3 regions of the Azospirillum sp. B2RO_4 genome follow, and region 2 is predicted to be linked to each of the others. Evidence: riboswitches for the same ligand, from Rfam matches in the RefSeq annotation. Region 2 holds a riboswitch; each other region holds the start of a gene.
What was found. Region 2 has a riboswitch for thiamine pyrophosphate ahead of PWS46_RS06445 (ABC transporter ATP-binding protein). Riboswitches for the same ligand answer to the same signal wherever they lie in the genome.
Positions count from the first base shown of each region.

Region 1: linked by a shared signal. The riboswitch ahead of PWS46_RS19975 (ABC transporter substrate-binding protein) and the one ahead of PWS46_RS06445 (ABC transporter ATP-binding protein) in region 2 are both predicted to bind thiamine pyrophosphate.
Region 3: linked by a shared signal. The riboswitch ahead of thiC (phosphomethylpyrimidine synthase ThiC) and the one ahead of PWS46_RS06445 (ABC transporter ATP-binding protein) in region 2 are both predicted to bind thiamine pyrophosphate.

Region 1 covers NZ_CP118487.1:535,451-541,475, forward strand. Annotated here, with positions in the region: gene PWS46_RS19965 (branched-chain amino acid ABC transporter ATP-binding protein/permease) at 1-1,292, opposite strand, end outside; gene PWS46_RS19970 (branched-chain amino acid ABC transporter permease) at 1,432-2,304, opposite strand; gene PWS46_RS19975 (ABC transporter substrate-binding protein) at 2,309-3,445, opposite strand; TPP riboswitch at 3,517-3,631, opposite strand; gene PWS46_RS19980 (DMT family transporter) at 3,665-4,579, opposite strand; gene PWS46_RS19985 ((2Fe-2S) ferredoxin domain-containing protein) at 4,821-5,153, opposite strand; gene PWS46_RS19990 (ABC transporter permease) at 5,337-6,025, shown strand, end outside.
Region 2 covers NZ_CP118485.1:1,358,357-1,364,381, forward strand. Annotated here, with positions in the region: gene PWS46_RS06425 (hypothetical protein) at 1-1,342, shown strand, start outside; gene PWS46_RS06430 (hypothetical protein) at 1,407-1,961, opposite strand; gene PWS46_RS06435 (hypothetical protein) at 1,958-2,560, opposite strand; gene PWS46_RS06440 (acetoin utilization protein AcuC) at 2,717-3,844, opposite strand; TPP riboswitch at 4,006-4,112, shown strand; gene PWS46_RS06445 (ABC transporter ATP-binding protein) at 4,139-4,879, shown strand; gene PWS46_RS06450 (ABC transporter permease) at 4,876-5,643, shown strand; gene PWS46_RS06455 (ABC transporter substrate-binding protein) at 5,676-6,025, shown strand, end outside.
Region 3 covers NZ_CP118485.1:411,219-417,243, forward strand. Annotated here, with positions in the region: gene yidC (membrane protein insertase YidC) at 1-1,002, shown strand, start outside; gene yihA (ribosome biogenesis GTP-binding protein YihA/YsxC) at 1,114-1,797, shown strand; gene argB (acetylglutamate kinase) at 1,905-2,804, shown strand; gene PWS46_RS01805 (hypothetical protein) at 2,824-3,111, shown strand; gene PWS46_RS01810 (magnesium transporter CorA family protein) at 3,143-4,129, shown strand; TPP riboswitch at 4,206-4,339, shown strand; gene thiC (phosphomethylpyrimidine synthase ThiC) at 4,460-6,025, shown strand, end outside.

The DNA of each region.
Region 1 (6,025 bases), on a different replicon from region 2:
AGACGGGCGGCGGCCACCGCCTCCAGCACGCCGGCCCCGGCGGGCAGCGCCGCCGCCTGGAAACTGCGGGCCAGCCCGGCACGGGCCAGCCGGTCGGCGCGGGCGCCGGTGACGTCCTGCCCGCCGAGCCGCACCCGCCCGGCATCCGGTCGCTCCAGCCCCGACAGCAGGTTGATGACCGTGGATTTGCCCGACCCGTTCGGCCCGATCAGCCCGGTGATGGTGCCAGGCCGCAGGTCCAGCGACACACGGTCGACCGCCCGCACGCCACCGAAGGATTTCCGCAAACCCTCGACCGCCAGCCCCTCCGGCTGCGCGGAGGACAGCGGCGGCTCCCTCGCTTCCGGCAGCGCACGGGGCTTGCCGCCGCCCAAGCGGGCCGTAAGGCGGTCCAGAAGCCCGGTCAGCCCGTCCGGCGCCAGCACGATGGTCAGCAGCAGCGCGGCGCCGTAGATGACCAGATAGCCGCGCTCCAAAAAGCGGAACCATTCCGGCAGATGCAGCAGCAGCACGGCGCCCAGCACCGCTCCGGCCATCCGCCCCCGACCGCCGACGATGGCTATCGTGAGGATGGAGACCATGATCGGGAATTCCAGCACCTCCGGCGACACGACCCGCTGGGTGTGGACGGCCAGCGCTCCGGCGGCCCCGGCGAACAGCGCGCTGATGCCGAAGGCGGCCAGCCGCAGCCGCCCGACATCCAGCCCCAGCGTCCCCGCCGCCAGCGGATCGTCGCGCAGCATGGTCAGCGACCGGCCGAGCCGCCCGCGCGCCAGCCGCCAGCCGAGCAACCCGCCGAGCGCCACCAGTCCCCAGACCAGCGCGGCCATCGGCAGCCCGCGCGGCACCGCCCAGCCGAACAGCAGCACCGGCGGCACCCCGGCGAGCCCATTGGAGCCGCCGGTCAGCTCCGGCAGATTGACCGCCAGCAGATGCAGCACCTGCGCGATTCCCAGCGTCGCCAGGGCGAAGTAATGCGACTCCAGCCGCAGCACCGCCAACCCGACCGGCAACGCCAGCAGAAACGGAACCAGCATCGACAGCGGAAAGGTCGCCTCGAAGCCGAGCCCATAGCGGCTGCCGAGAATGCCGGTCACATAGGCGCCGACCCCGAAGAAAGCGCCCTGGGCCAGCGACAGCGCACCGCACAGGCCGAAGACGATCTGGAAGCCGAAAGTCGCCAGCGCATAGACCCCGGCCACGGTCAGGACGCGGAGGCCATAGGGCGAAGCGAAGGCGAGCGCGTAGACCAGCAGCGCCAGCGCGCTGGCGGTGAGAATGACACTCTCCACCGCGACCCTGCTCCCTCTCCCCCCCGGGGAGAGGGTTGGGGTGAGGGGGACGCGCGGCGAGGACCGTCCGGCAAGCGGAACCCCCTCACCCTGACCCTCTCCCCGGGGGGGAGAGGGGATGTTCAGCGGGGAGTGTGGTTCAGCCACGGCGGCGCACCGCTTCGCCGAACAGCCCTTGCGGACGCAGAACCAGGATCGCCAGCAGCGTCAGGTACAAGGCCCCCAGCGCCACCGGATAGGAGAGCACCGACGAAACCCCGACCTCGAACAGCGCGATCAGCAATGCCCCCACCACGGCCCCCGGCACGGAGCCCCAGCCGCCGACCGTCACCGCGATGTAGGCCTTCAGGATCAGGTCCCCGCCGGAGGTCGGCGTGACGAAATAGCGGTTGGCCAGCAGCAGCCCGGCCGCCCCGGCGCAGGCGGCACCGATGGCGAAGGTCACCAGGATCATGGCGGTGACCGGCACGCCGCAGGCCCGCGCCATCTCCGGGTCCTGCGCCGTCGCGCGCAGCCGGCGGCCAAGTTGCGTGCGGGCGAACACCCATTGCTGCGCGCCGATCAGCAGGGCCGCCACCGCGACGATGGCGAGCGACTGTTCCGGCACCGCCAGCCCGGCGATATGAAGGGTATCGTCCCCGAACAGCGGCGGCGCGGCGCGCGGCTCCGGCCCGAACAGGATCGCCGCGCCGTTCTGCAGGATGATGCCGACCGCGATGGTGCTGATGAAGACCGACACCGGCGGCCGGCGCCGCAACGGCAGATAGGCCGCCAGCGCCAGCAGCAGCCCCAGCGCCGCCATCAGCACGAGAACCACCGGCAGCAGGACGATGCCCGGCAGAGGGATCAGCGGAGCCAGCGCCACCGCCAGCAGCCCGCCGGCCATGACGAGATCGCCCTGGGCGAAATTCACCGCCGAGGTGGCGTTCAGCACCAGCACGAAGCCAAGCGCCACCAGGGCATAGGCCGCCCCCAGCGCCACCCCGTTGACCAGCAGTTGAAACGCCGCCATCGGCTCACTTCGCCGCGAGTGTCGGGTCGTCGTACCGCTTCACCAGCGTCGGCACGCGGCTGGTCCCGTCATAGCAGACGATGACGGCGGAATGGGCCATGTTGCCCTTGCCGTCCGACTTGTAGGTCATGGCGAGACCTTTGAACGTCCCTGTCGACAACGCCTTACGGATGGCGTCCGGCGTCCGCGCGCCGGCCTTCACCGCCTCCAGCACCATGGTCATGCCGTCATACTGGCCGAGCGCGAAGGCGTCCGGCTCCTTGCCGAAAGCGCTGCGGTAGGCGTCGGTGAAGGCCTTGATCTCCGGCGTGTCGCCCGAAATCGGCGAGGCCGCGGTCTCGGCGCAGACGCCCTTCAGCTCCGCCGGTTCCAGCAGGGCCGCGGTGCTCGGCTGATGCATGGCGGAGCCGGCGACGATGGGCAGGGTCACGCCGCTGGACGCCGCCTGCCGCAGCAGCAGCGCGGTCGGGCCGGAATGAAGGTGCAGCACCAGCACGTCCGGCTTGGCGGCCAGCGCCTTGGTCAGCACCGGCAGCAGGTCCTTGGCCGCCGGGTCCACCCCCTCCTCGAACACCGGGGTGACGCCCAGCGCCTTGAAGGCGGCGTCGAGATGGGTCTTGCCGCTCTGCCCATAGGCGGTGGTCTGATAGATGATCGCCGGATGCAGCTTGCCCAGCTCCTCCACCACATAGCGGGCGTGGGCGGATTTGGTCACGGCGTCGCCGGGGAAGAAGCGGAAGACCCAGGGGTTGCCCTGCTCGGTGATCGAGGCGGTGCCCGACACGGTGACCAGCGGCAGCTTCAACTCCTGCGCCAGCGGCAGCATCGCCAGCATCTGGGTGCCGAGCATGCTGGCGGCGACCGCCCCGACGGTGCCGCTGCCGGCCGCCCGCTCCAGCGCCGTCACCGCCGCCTCGGGCGAGGTGCCGGTGTCGACGACCTCCGACGCGATGGCGACGCCGGCCGGCGTCTGCTTCAGCGCCAGCACCGCGCCGTTGCGCTGGCTGGTGCCCTCCAGCGACAGGAAACCGGTCAGCGGAACCAGCACCGGGAAGGACAGCGTATCGTCGGCCCGCGCCGCCGCAGACAGGCAGGACGTGGCCGCCAGCAGGCCGATCAGAAGGGAAAGCGCGCGCCGCATGACCGAAAACTCCTCAACTCGCGCCGGCGGCCGGAGCGACGCGGAGGGGACGGGGCGTTTGCGGCCGATCCGTCGGGTTCCGGTCGGCTCCCTTCGCCGGCATGACCCGGATCAGGTTCGATGGGTGTTGTCTCAGCCCCCGCATCCGCCGATCCGGCGAAGGCAGGGGCACCCCAGCCGTGAACAGGCGGCGAGAGTGTCGCCGCCGGCCCCGTCCTGTCAAGAACCCAGCCGGCGGCGCGCCACCAGCGTTTCACGATGCAGGATGTAGAGGCCGCTGCCGATGATGACCATGGCGCCGGCGATCACCGGCATGGTCGGCAAATCGCCGAACACCAGCCAGCCGAACAGGCTGGCCCACACCATGCCGGTGTACTCGAAGGGCGCCACCACCGCCGGAGGCGCGCGGCGGAAGGCCTGGGTCAGCAGAACCTGCGCCCCGGCGCCGATCGCGCCGACCAGCGCCATGAGCCCCAGCGCGAAGCCGGTCGGCGCCGTCCACACCGGCACCGTCAGCGCCCCGCTGACCACCGTCGTCGTCAGCAGCAGATAGAGCACGATGGACGCGCTGGTCTCCGTCCGCGACAGCCCGCGCACGGCGAGCGCCGCCAGCGCATAGAACAGGGCGGCGCAAAGACCGACCAGAACCGGCACCAGCGGCGCCCCGGCCGAAGGCTGCGCCATCACCACCACGCCGCCGAACCCGACCACCACCGCCGCCCAGCGCCGCCAGCCCACCGGCTCCCCCAGCAGCGGGGCGGACAGGGCGGTGATGAACAGCGGCCCGGCGAAGCTCAGCACATAGACGTCGGCCAGCGGCAGTTCGCGGAAGGCATAGAAGAAGCATCCCATCGAGATCAGCCCGGCGAAGGCGCGCCAGACATGGCCCAATGGCCGCCGCGTCCGCATCGCCGCGATCCCGCCGCCGCGCCACAGCGTGTAACCGCCGACCAGCAGGAAGGCGACCAGCGAGCGCACGAACATCAGCTGCGGCACCGGGTAATCGGCGGTCAGGAACTTGATGAGCGTGTCCATCGCCGCGAACAGCAGAATCGCACCCAGGAAGCAGCCGACGGCATAGGGAACCGAATCGGCCTCGGCAGGCAGCAGGTCGGCGGTTTCGGCGTCGGTCATGGATCTGTTCGGGACGGCAATGGCGGAAGGTGCCCACATTATGGGCAAATCCGCCCGCGTCCCAATGCCGCAACCGCAGGTCTGGTAGGCGTGGGCTTGGAGAGATTCAGGCTTCGAATGCCCCCACCTATCCTCCCCCGCTGGGCGGGGGAGGGACTGCCGCTATTTTTCGAAACAAGCACTTACCCCCTCCCCCGCCCAGCGGGGGAGGGTTGGGGTGGGGGCATCGTCAGCCAATACTCTACCTCGTCAGCACCATCACCAGCCGCTCCACCGGCGTGTCGTTCACCAGATGCGATTCGACGATCTCGTCGATGTCCTCCGCCGTTTCCGGCCGGTACCAGATGCCCTCCGGATAGACCACCATCAGCGGCCCGGCGGAGCAGAAGCCGAGGCAGCCCGTCATCGCCATACCGATGTCGGCCAACCCCTTCGCCTGTATTTTCTGATCGAGCCGCTGCCACAGCGGATGCGCGCCCTTGGCGGCGCAACTGCCGCGCGGATGGCCAGGCGGGCGTTGTTGGGCACAGCAGAAGACGTGGTGGCGGAAGGTCTGCGGAATGTCGAGCGGCATCGGGCGTGCTCCATAACCGTAAAAATATTATGGTTTAGGAGCATGCCAGATTGCTGCGCTGCGGCAAGAGTTTTGTAATCCTTCTAACTCACGGCACCCGCAGTGTTTCCGGTGCGATGAAATGCTTGGTCGGCAGAGCATTGGCGGTTAAGAATCCCGGCGGGGGCAATCCAGGAGACGCCGGTGCTGCTGAGCGGGTCGGGTAAGGGACAGCCGGGCGCCGTGCCGGGCTGGGTCGGATATGCGCTGCTGCCGGTCCTCAACCTCGTCGCGGCCTTCGTGCTGTCGGGGCTGGTGATCCTGGTGATCGGCGAGAATCCGGTCGACGTGCTGTCGCTGCTGCTGTCGGAGGCTCTGGGATACCCGGAGGCAATCGGCTACACCCTTTATTATACCACCGACTACATCTTCACCGGGCTGGCGGTCGCCATCGCCTTTCATTGCGGGCTGTTCAACATCGGCGGCGAGGGGCAGGCTTATCTCGGCGGGCTCGGCGCCGGGCTGGTGGCGCTGGCGCTGACCGGCTGGCCCTGGCCGGTGGTGGCGCTGCTGGCGGTGCTGGCGTCGGCATTGTTCGGCGCAGCCTGGGCCTTCATCCCGGCCTGGCTGCAGGCCAAGCGCGGCAGCCACATCGTCATCACGACGATCATGTTCAATTTTATTGCCGCGTCGATCATGACCTGGCTGCTGGTGGACGTGCTGATCCGCCCCGGCAGCCAGTCGCCGGAAACCCGCGAGTTCGATCCCGGCGTCTGGCTACCGTCGATGGACCGGGCGCTTGGCTGGTTCGGCATCACCATTCCGGCCTCGCCGCTGAATTTGTCCTTCCTGTGGGCGCTGGCCTGCTGCCTGCTGTTCCACATCTTCCTGCG
Region 2 (6,025 bases):
TGCCGGCGGCACCGCCATGCCGCCGGAAACGCTGGCCGCCGTCCACGAAGCGGCGCTGTCCGCCGGCTTGAACGACCCGGAGGAGGAAGAAGACGCCGACTCCGGCGCGGAATCCGTGGATCGGGCGCCGGTTCCCGAACCGGAGCCGGCGGCGCAGACGGTCGAGGAAGCCTTCCAGGACGCCGCAGCGGATGCCGTGACGGAGGATGAGTCGGCAGTCGAAGAGCCGGAACCCGATCCCGTCGCACCGACGCTGCAGACGGACGAGTCCGAGTCCGACCCCGCGTCCCCCGCTCCGAAGAACCTGCTCGCCCCGGTCATGCCGGATGCCGACGACGTTGCTGACGAGGGGCCGGCGGAGGAAAGCGGCGCCGACGACAGCATCCCGCAGGGCGGCGCTTCCGACAGAATGGCCTCCAAGCCGGAACCACAACCGGCCTCCATCCAGACCCCCGCGGCGGCTGTGCGGGACACCGGTTCGCCGGCGTCCCCGCCTGCGCCTCCCACGACGACCCAAGACGAATCAACGAACGCATACTGGAAAGGCGATCGCATGCTGGGCACGATCTTCGTCCTCAATGACCGCGGCGGCGTCGGCAAGACGCTGCTGTCCCATCACCTGATGGCGACCGCCATGCTGGAAGGCCTGCAGCTGAAGGTCGTCGAGTACGAGGTGAACGAGCGTCTCGCCCGCCTGTTCGGCCCGGACGTGGTCGAACATCGCCGTATCACCCAGGACTTCATGAACATGATGGGGTCGGGCGACGGCTTCTACGAGTTCTGGGATCTGATCGGTCCGGAACTGCAGCGCGGCGGCCGTCTGTACGATTTCGGCGGCAACATCTCGCAGTGGTTCTTCAACTGGGCCGAGGTTTCGGGCTTCGACTATTACGTCGGCGACGGCGAACGGCTGACCTTCATGGTTCCGGTGACCGTCGACCTCGCCTCCCTCTCCACCGGCATGTCGACGCTGGAGCGGGTGGCGACCATCGCCCCGAAGGCCAAGCGCGTGCTGGTCGAAAACGGCTTTTCCGGCCCCTTCTCGCAGTTGGAGGACAGCCAGTATGCCCGCCGCAAGGCGGAGATGGTGGAGCGCGAGGGCCTGCAGGTCATCTCCATGCAGCCCTGCACCGCCCCGGCCTGGGCGCGGCTGACCGGCCACCGCCTGGATCAGGTGGCGACGATGACCCGCGAGGATCTGGTGAAGCTGGGCATGACCCCGCCGGTCGCCTCCCGCTCGCTGATCATCATCCATGAATGGCTGCGCAACATGCGTCAGGCGCTGTCGCCCTACCTGCACGACGCCTTCCGCCAGACCCCGGCCACCGCCAAGGCGCGCTGAGACCTGTAAGGCTGGTTGTCGAAAGCCCTTCTTCCCCGCGCTGGGGAGAAGGGCTTTTCCATATCTACGCCGCGCTGCGGGCGGCGCTGGAGCTGTAGAGGTCTTCCTTGACCGCCGCCACCGACCGCACCTGATAGCCTGGGCGCGCGCTGAACCGGCGATTGGCGCGCTCGGCCGCCTCGCGGTCGGATTCGGCCCACACCAGATAATTGCGCCCGCGCGCCCATTCGACCGCCAGCGGGTGGGTGGCGTCGATCTCGCCGATCTGCTGGTTCACCACGGTCACCAGCCATTCCTTGTCGCCGGGATTGCGCCGGTCGGTCAGGATCAGGATTTGGGGACGGCGCTTCGACTGCGCTTCGGTCAGGCGCTGCTGCACCTCGACCTGCTTCTTGCGCAGTTCCACGATCTCCCGCGTCAGCTCCTCGATCTCGCCATGAAGGTTCTCCTCTTCGCGGTGCAGGCGATGGATGGTGGACTCCAGCTTGTCCTGCCTGTTGCGCACGCCACGGACGCGCTGGCGCGCCTGCGACACCCGCTGTTCCACGGTCATCAGCACATTGCCGAGCCATGCGCCGATGGCGACGATCGCCAGGACGATGATGAAGTTGATCATCATGAGGCGGCACCGGCCTTGGCGCGGGCGGTGGCGGGCGGCACCGGCACGCCGCCCTTGCCGCCGCTCTTCGCATCGCCCCGCATGAAGGACTTCTGGAACCCCAGCTTGAAGGGGAAGGCGACGTCGCACATCTGTTTCGCCTCGTCGAAGCTGGAGGCCCAGACCTCCGCCACATTGGCACAGCGCCAGATCGGGTTCACCGGCCCGCGGTCGCCGGCGGCCCTTGCGGCAGCGGACGCCTTCTCCTGTGTGACGGTGGCGACGAATTTCATCAGGCCGGCTTGCGGGTCGCCGACCTCGTGCACGAACAGCGGCGGCTGCTCGGCCAGTTCGCGGATCTGCTTCTCCGCCTTGCGGATGTCGCTTTCCAGCCGGTTGCGGTCGGAGGATTGGCTGTTGCGGCGCTGGACCAGCTGGTTGACGCGGTTCTGCAGCTCCTGCGCTTCCGCATGCAGCACATAGACGCGGTTCTCGATCTGCTCCAGACCGCTGCTCTTTTCCATGATGTTCGGCAGGAAATCCTTCAGCATCATGGCGACCGGGACGGCGGCCAGCATGATGATGACGATGGCGATCAGGAACAGCGTCGTGTTCGACATCCGCCCGCCCGTTCTCCTGCCCAAGCCTTAGGAAGCTGCACCGGCGCAGTGGAATGAGGATCACCGAACAATCCGGTTCCGTCAACGAATCGTCACGGCTTGGTTCGAAATTCGACCAAAATGAAACGATTCGCTACGGTTCAGATTCGTTGCGGTTCAGGACAGCGCCATCTCCGCCACCCGCTTCACCGCGTCGCGCACCGGTCCCGGCCGGCGTTCGTCGCCCAGCGTGGTGAACCAGTGCTCCGGCGGATTGCGTCCGGCGGCGCGGCTCCAGGTCAGGGCGCGCAGCACCGCCTCCGCCTCCGCCGTCGGCCTGATCGCCGGGTCGATGCCGTTCATCACCGCCCAGATCCCGGCCCAGCAGCGACCGACCGACCAGGGGTTATAGCCGCCTCCGCCCACCACCAGCACCCGCGGCGCCAGCGACAGCAGCGCCGCCACGGCGTCCCACAGCGCGCGGTTGGACAGCTCAAGCCGGCTCAGCGGATCCTCGGCCAGCGCGTCGGCGCCGGTCTGGATCACCATCGCCTGCGGACGGAAGGCGCGGGCCAGCGGCAGCACCGCCTCCTCCATCACATGCTCCATCTCGCTGTCATTGAAACCCGGCGGCACCGGCAGGTTGCGGGCCATCCCGCCGGCGCGGTCCTCCGCCTTGCCGGTGTAGGGCCAGCGGCCGTCCTCATGGATGGAGATCGTCAGAACCCGGTCGTCGTCGGCGAAGGCCTCCTCCACCCCGTCGCCATGGTGGGCGTCGAGATCGACGTAGAGCACCCGCTCCAGCCCATGGTCCAGCAGTTCCAGAATGCCCAGCACCGGCGCGTTGAAATAGCAGAATCCGCTGGCCCGGTCGCGCCGCGCATGGTGCGTTCCCGCCGCCGGGGCATAGACCAGCCCGGCCGGCCGGTCGCCCAGGATCCGGGCTGCCTGCAACGCCGACCCGCTGCTGTGGGCCGGCCGCCGGTACATCTCGGCGAAGACCGGGTTCTCCAGCTTGCCGAGATTGTGGCGGGCCGCGGTGGCCTCATCGACCCGCTGTTCGGCTTCCGCCCGTTTCAGCGCCGCGATATAGTCGGCGGTGTGGAAGCGCGCCAGTTCCCGTTCGCTCGCCACATGGGTGTCCAGATAGACCTCGTCCGGCAGCCAGCCCATGGCGCGGCTGAGGTCGATGACGGTCGAAACGCGCGGGATCGCCAGCGGATGTTTCGGCCCATAGGTCGAGCCGCGATAGATCTCGCCGCCGATGAACAGCGGGGTACGGAAGGGCGTGGTCAGGGCGGACACTCCATGATGCCCGCCAGAAACTAGGCGCGGCCACGCGCCGGTCAAGCGCCCGCTTCCAAGGCCGGGCTTCCGCTGGCCGGCTTCCCCCGGCCGTATTCCAAGTGCCGGAAGTCCGATCCGGCAATGCTTGCGGTCACGGATCGTCCGCGCCTATAGTCGCCGCCTTCACTGGGGGGAGCCGATGGGCGGCTGAGAGGTCCTGTTGCGGGACGACCCCTGGAACCTGATCCGGTTCATGCCGGCGTAGGGATCAGTGATGCGGGACCGCCCCCTCTCCTTCTCCGCCAGACCGATATGCTAGCCATGACGCCGCTTTCGGTGACGATCTTGCGCGCCCGGCTGACCTATGGCGGCACGCTGCTGTTCTCCGACCTGACGCTGGATCTGCCGGCCGGCCGCACCACCTGCCTGCTGGGACCGAGCGGCGTCGGCAAGACCACCCTGCTGCGCATCCTCGCCGGTCTGGCCGAGCCGGAACCGCCGACGCAGGTCGTCACCGGCGATGGCCAACCGCTGGCCGGCCGCATCGCCTACATGGCGCAGCAGGACCTGCTGCTGCCCTGGCTGACCGTCCTCGACAATGTCCTCCTGGGCGACCGGCTGCGCCACCGCCGGCCCGGCCCGGCGCGGGTGGAGCAGGCCCGCGCATTGCTGGACCGCGTCGGTCTGGCGGGGCGGGAGCGCGATCGTCCGGCCGCCCTGTCCGGCGGACAGCGGCAGCGCGTCGCATTGGCGCGCACGCTGATGGAGGACAAGCCGCTGGTCCTGATGGACGAGCCCTTCTCCGCGCTCGACGCCATCACCCGGCTGCGCTTGCAGGAGACCGCGGCGGAAACCTTAGCCGGCCGCACCGTCCTGATGGTCACCCACGACCCGCTGGAGGCGCTACGCATCGGCGACCGCCTGCATGTGATGACCGGCCGTCCCGCCGTGATGGGGCCGGCGCTAGAGCCGTCCGGCCCGGTGCCGCGCCGCGTCGACGATCCCAGCCTGCTGGCCCATCAGGCCGAGTTGCTGCGGAGGCTGGCGGAATGAAGGCGCTGCTGCGCGCCCTGGTCACGCTGCTGGTGCTGGTCGCCGGCTGGCAGGCGCTGGTCTGGGCCACCGGCCTGCCGCGCTACCTGCTGCCCAGCCCGCTGGCGGTGGCCGATGCCATGCAGCGGCAGGCACCCCTGCTGCTGGCCCATGGCCTGACGACCCTGTCGGAGATCCTGATCGGGCTGGTCGCCGGCGTGGCGCTGGGCGGGGTCAGCGCGTTGCTGCTGGCGCGCTTCCGCACCGCGCGGCGCTGGCTGATGCCACTGCTTCTGGTCAGTCAGGCGATCCCGGTCTTCGCCCTGGCGCCGCTGCTGGTCCTGTGGCTGGGCTACGGCATGGCCTCCAAGATCGCCATGGCGGTGCTGGTCATCTATTTCCCGGTGACGACCGCGCTGTTCGACGGGCTGCGGCGCACCGATCCCGGCTGGCTCGACCTTGCCCGCACCATGGGCGCCTCGCCCGCCGCCATCCTGTGGAGCATCCGCCTGCCGGCCGCCCTGCCCGCCTTCTGGTCCGGCGTGCGCGTCGCCGCCGCGGTGGCGCCCATCGGCGCGGTGATCGGCGAATGGGTGGGGTCGTCCTCCGGCCTCGGCTACCTGATGCTGCATGCCAACGCCCGCATGCAGATCGACCTTCTGTTCGCCGCCGTGCTGGTGCTGGGGCTGTTCGCGGTGACGCTGTACGCCGCCGTCGATGCGCTGGCCCGCCGCGCCCTGCCCTGGCAACCCGATACCCAACCTGCAGAAGACGCCAACCCTTAATTCACCTGCCCTTGAAGGGGGAAAGTTTCCCGATGAAGCACCTGCCAATCAAACAAATAATTGGCGCCGGCCTGATGGCTGCCAGCCTGATGACCTCGCTTCCGGCCCTGGCCCAGGACAAGCTGTCCGTGATGCTGGACTGGTTCGTCAACCCCGACCATGCCCCGCTGGTGGTGGCGCAGGAGAAGGGCTTCTTCAAGGATGCCGGGCTGGACGTGACGCTGACCGCCCCGGCCGACCCCAACGATCCGCCGAAGCTGGTCGCCGCCGGCGGCACCGACATCGCCGTCTCCTACCAGCCGCAGTTGATCCTGCAGGTGGACGAAGGGCTGCCGCTGGTCCGCATCGGCACGCTGGTGTCGACGCCGCTGAACTCCGTCGT
Region 3 (6,025 bases), 950 kb from region 2:
GAGAAGTACGACGACGTCCGCAAGGCCGGCAGCATCTCCAAGGAGACCACCGGCGGCTGGATCGGCATCACCGACAAGTACTGGCTGGTGTCGCTGGTGCCCGATTCGAACGAGAAGGTCACCGCGCGCTTCCTCTACAATCAGGTCGCCAATTCCGACCGCTACCAGACCGACACGATGGGCGCCCCGGTCACCGTCGCGCCGGGTGCTTCGGTCGAGAACACCGGCCGCCTGTTCGCCGGCGCCAAGCAGGTGAAGCTGCTCGACAGCTACTCCGAAAAGCTGAACATCAAGAATTTCGACCTCGCGATCGACTTCGGCTGGTTCTACTTCCTGACCAAGCCCTTCTTCTACGCGCTCGATTTCCTGGGCCGTGTCATCGGTAACTTCGGCATCGCCATCCTGGTGCTGACCGTCTGCGTCAAGGCCGTCTTCTTCCCGCTCGCCAACAAGTCCTATCAGGCGATGAGCAAGATGAAGGCGCTGCAGCCGAAGATGCAGGAGCTGCGCGAGAAGTTCAGCGACGATCAGGCCCGCATGAACCAGGAGCTGATGGCGCTGTACAAGCGCGAGAAGGTCTCCCCGGTGTCGGGCTGCCTGCCGATCCTGATCCAGATCCCGGTCTTCTTCTCGCTCTACAAGGTACTGTTCGTGACCATCGAAATGCGGCATGCGCCGTTCTTCGGCTGGATCCACGATCTGTCCGCGCCGGATCCGACCAACCTGTTCACTCTCTTCGGCGTCATTCCCTGGGACCCGCCGCACCTGCTGCATCTCGGCCTGTGGCCGCTGATCATGGGCGTGACCATGTGGTTCCAGCAGAAGATGAACCCGGCCCCGCCGGACCCGGTCCAGCAGAAGGTGTTCCAGTTCCTGCCCATCGTCTTCACCTTCATGCTCGCCGGCTTCCCGGCCGGTCTGGTGATCTACTGGGCCTGGAACAACACCCTGTCGGTCCTGCAGCAGTGGACCATCATGAAGCGCATGGGCGTGAAGGCCTGATCGGCTTAATCACTCCTCTGCCCAGTTTCTGAGATGTACCGCCGGCAAAGACCCTTGACGGGCCTTTGCCGGCGGTATGTTTTTCAGCCCACCCCAACGAGAGCGCCCGCCATGACCACTCCCGACACGCCGACCTCCAACACCCCCAGCATCGTTTCCGGCTTCGACGAGGGCGCGCTGGAGGCCGGGCGGCTGCTGTTCGCCAAGGAGTGCGACTTCGTCTGGGGCGCCAACGCGCTGAACCAGTTGCCGGAGGCCGACCTGCCGGAGGTCGCCTTCGCCGGCCGGTCGAATGTCGGCAAGTCGAGCCTCGTCAACGCGCTGACCGGGCGCAAGACGCTGGCCCGCACCTCCAACACGCCGGGCCGCACCCAGCAGCTCAACTTCTTCAACCTCGGCAACCGGCTGAAGCTGGTGGACATGCCCGGCTACGGCTATGCCAAGGAATCGAAGGAGAAGGTGGAGGCGTGGAACGACATGGTCCGCCGGTTTCTGCGCGGCCGGGTCACGCTGCGCCGGGCGCTGGTGCTGATCGACTCGCGCCATGGGCTGAAGCCCAACGACCATGAGATCATGGAGATGCTGGACCGCACGGCGGTGCCCTATGTCGTCGTGCTGACCAAGGCCGACAAGGTGAAGGCCGCGGATCTGGACAAGGTGCGCCGCGACACCCAGGCTGGGCTGAAGAAGCATCCGGCCGCCTTCCCGGACATCCATGTCACCAGCTCGGAGAAGGGCGAGGGCATCGCCGAACTGCGCGCCAGTCTGGCAGCGCTCGCACTGCCGGCCGAATAGCCGGCCGGCGCCGCCGGGTATGTGACCGTTAAATTGCCCCCTAGGCAACCGGCCGGCCTTTCCGTTAAAGAAGCCCAACCGTCCACCCCGACAAAGGGCATCCTCCCGTGCAGACTCCCACCCGTGACGAGTGGCTCGCCAAGGCCCGTACCCTGTCCGAAGCGCTGCCCTACATGCGCCGTTATGCCGGGAGCACCTTCGTCATCAAGTACGGCGGCCACGCCATGGGCGACGCCGGGCTGGCGGAACTGTTCGCGCGCGACATCGTGCTGCTGAAGCAGGTCGGCATCAACCCGGTGGTCGTCCACGGCGGCGGGCCGCAGATCGGCCAGATGCTGGAGCGCCTGAAGATCAAGTCCAGCTTCATCGACGGCCTGCGCGTCACCGACAAGGAGACGGTCGAGGTGGTCGAGATGGTGCTGGCCGGCTCCATCAACAAGCAGATCGTCGCCGCCATCAACAGCGCCGGCGGCCGCGCCGTCGGCCTGTCCGGCAAGGACAGCAACCTGATCACCGCCCGCCGGCTGGAGCGCGTGCAGCGCGACCCCGACAGCAACATCGAGCGGGTGCTGGACCTGGGCTTCGTCGGCGAGCCCTACAAGGTCAATCCGGAGATCCTGCAGGCCCTCGCCAAGTCGGACATCATCCCGGTGATCGCGCCGGTCGGCTTCGACGTGAACGGCGATACCTACAACATCAACGCCGACACGGCGGCCGGTGCGGTCGCGGCGGCGGTGAAGGCGGCGCGCTTCTTCCTGCTGACCGATGTCGCCGGCGTGCTCGACAAGGAAAAGAAGCTGATCGAGAAGATGTCGCTGGCCGATGCCCACAAGGCCATCGCCGACGGCACCGCATCGGGCGGCATGATCCCGAAGATCGAGACCTGCATCGGCGCGGTGGAGCAGGGCGTCGACGCCGCTGTTATCCTGGATGGCCGCGTTCCGCATGCGCTGCTGCTGGAGATCTTCACCGAGGGCGGCGCCGGCACCCTGATCGGCAAGGCCTGAGTCGGTAAACGGGGGACCGATGAGCGACCTGCGCAAGGACCTGCTCCGCCAGATGAAGGCCATCCGCGAAAAGATGGACCCGAAGCTGGTGGAGCGCGCCCGGCTGGCGGCGTTGGGCAAGGTCCCCTACGACAGCGACGCGGCGAAGGAGGCGGTCGGCCATTTCCTCGACGCCAAGCGGGATGGCGGCGCCTTCCGACGCAAGCTGGAACAGGCGTTGAAGGCCGAGGGCGCGGCGCTGGACCTCGATGACGGGGAAAAGGCGCCGCCGCCGGTGAAGCCGCGGCGCGGCGGCCGGATGACGTAACGCCGTCCGGCACCACGCAAGGAGCACAGCCTTGCTGCATGTCTTCGTCAATGACGGCGGTCTGCTGCGTTGGGCCAGGGAGGCGGCAGCGGACGAGGCGGCGCAGCTGCCCGACTCCGCCGTGTGGCTGGACCTGATCAACCCGACGCCGGGTGAACTGGCGCGGGCGGAGGCGCTGATCGGCACCGGTCTGCCCACCCGCGAGCAGATGGCGGAGATCGAGGAATCGAGCCGTCTGCGCGTGGCCGGCGGCGCCTTGACCATGACCGTCACCGCGCTGGTCTGGGCCGACACCGACGAGCCGCGCATCGCCACCGTCAGCTTCGTGCTCGCCGGGCGGCGGCTGGTGACCATCCACGACATCGATCCGCAGGCGCTGCTGGCTTTCCGCCGCCGTGCCACCCATGGCGAGATCTCCGCCGCCCGTGGCGAGCTGGTTCTGGCGGCGCTGGTGGATGGCATGATCGACCGCACCTCCGTCGTGCTGCGGCGCACCGGGGTCGAGCTGGATGCGCTGAACCGGCGCTATTTCCGCGGGCGCAAGCTGCGCTCGCGCGGCGAGACGCTGGACGATGCCCAGACGTTGAAGCGCATCGGCCATGCCGGCCATCTGATCGGCAAGGCGCGGGTCAGTCTGGCCAGCCTTTCCCGCATGACCGATTTCCTGGCGCGCGGCGACGGCTGGAACTCCGGCAAGGCGACGCGGCGCTGGGCCAAGACCACGCTGCAGGACCTGCGCGGGCTCGACCAGTATGCCCGCTTTCTGTCCGGCAAAGTCGCGTTGGCGCTGGATACCGCACTGGGCCAGATCAACGTCGAGCAGAACGAAATCGTGAAGATCGTGTCGGTGCTGACCGTTCTGCTCTATCCGCCGACCTTGGTCGCCAGCATCGGCGGCATGAATTTCACCGACATGCCCGGCAGCGATTCGCCCTTCGGATATGTCAGCGCCCTGGGGCTGATGCTGCTGTCGGCGTTGCTGCCGGTGGTCTATGTGCGGTCGAAGCGCTGGATGTAGCGATTTTCCACAATATGGCAGGCGGATCGTCCGCGGCGCTTTCCTTTTGACAGGCGCGTTCTCCGTCGGCAGGATGGGCGCATTCCAGGGGGGTCCCGACAGGGGGCTGAGATACCAACGGCCGGACGGCGCCAATCGTCGCCGGCAGCGTGGTGACCCTTCGAACCTGATCCGGGTCATACCGGCGAAGGGAGGGACCTCGTGACGGGCCGACCACGCCCCGTCCGGCCGTATCGGCCCCATATCTATGGGGCGCATGGCCTGCACGATGATACCGCACCTCCGTCCGCAGTCCCGGGTTTGTCCGCCCAACTCCGACGGAGAAACCCAATGCCCAAGGACTTCAACGAGAACGCCATCCGCATTTCGACCGGCCCGCTGCCGTCGTCGCGGAAAATCCATGTGCCCGGCACGCGCTTTCCCGATCTGCGCGTCGCCATGCGCGAGATCGCGCTGTCGGGCGGCGAGCCGCCGCTGACCGTCTATGACGCCTCCGGTCCCTACACCGACGAGTCGGTCGCCATCGACGTGCGCGCGGGGCTGGCCAAACACCGCCGCGACTGGATCCTGGCCCGTGGCGATGTGGAGACCACCGACAGCGGCGTGCTGCGCGCCAAGGGTGGCGGGGCGGTGACCCAGATGGCCTACGCCCGCGGCGGCATCGTCACCGCGGAGATGGAATACATCGCCGTCCGCGAGAATCTCGGCCGCGCCGCGGCGCTGGACGCGGCCAATGGATTGGGGCGTGACGGCGAGGATTTCGGCGCCGAGATCCCCGACTTCATCACCCCGGAATTCGTCCGGGACGAGGTGGCGCGCGGGCGGGCGATCATCCCGTCCAACGTCAACCACCCCGAGTCGGAGCCGATGATCATCGGCCGCAACTTCCTGACCAAGATCAACGCCAACATCGGCAACTCCGCCGTGACCTCCTCGATCGAGGAGGAGGTGGAAAAGATGGTCTGGTCGATCCGCTGGGGCGCCGACACCGTGATGGACCTGTCGACCGGTGCCGACATCCACCAGACCCGCGAGTGGATCCTGCGCAACTCCCCGGTTCCCATCGGCACCGTGCCGATCTATCAGGCGCTGGAGAAGGTGAAGGGCAAGGCGGAAGACCTGACCTGGGAGCTGTTCCGCGACACCCTGATCGAGCAGGCGGAGCAGGGCGTCGATTACTTTACCATCCATGCCGGCCTGCGGCTGAGCCACATCCCGCTGACCGCCAAGCGGGTGACCGGGATCGTCTCGCGCGGCGGCTCGATCATCGCCAAATGGTGTCTGGCGCATCACCGCGAGAATTTCCTCTACGATCATTTCGCCGACATCGTCGAGATCTGCCGCGCTTATGACGTGGCGCTGTCGATGGGTGACGGTCTGCGGCCCGGCAGTCAGGCCGATGCCAACGACGCCGCGCAGTTCGCCGAGTTGGAGACGCTGGGCGAGCTGACCAAGATCGCCTGGGCGCGCGACGTTCAGGTGATGATCGAGGGGCCGGGCCATGTGCCGATGCACAAGATCAAGCACAATGTCGAGAAGCAGATCGCGCTGTGCGGCGAGGCGCCCTTCTACACGCTCGGGCCCTTGGTGACCGACATCGCGCCGGGTTACGACCACATCACCAGCGCCATCGGCGCGGCGATGATCGGCTGGTTCGGCACGGCGATGCTCTGCTACGTCACGCCGAAGGAGCATCTGGGCCTGCCGGATCGCGACGACGTGAAGGCCGGCGTCATCGCCTATAAGATCGCCGCCCATGCCGCCGACCTCGCCAAGGGCCACCCGGCTGCGCGGCTGCGCGACGACGCCATGTCGCGCGCCCGCTTCTCCTTCCGCTGGCGCGACCAGTTCGCCCTGTCGCTCGATCCCGACACGGCGATGGCCTACCACGACGAG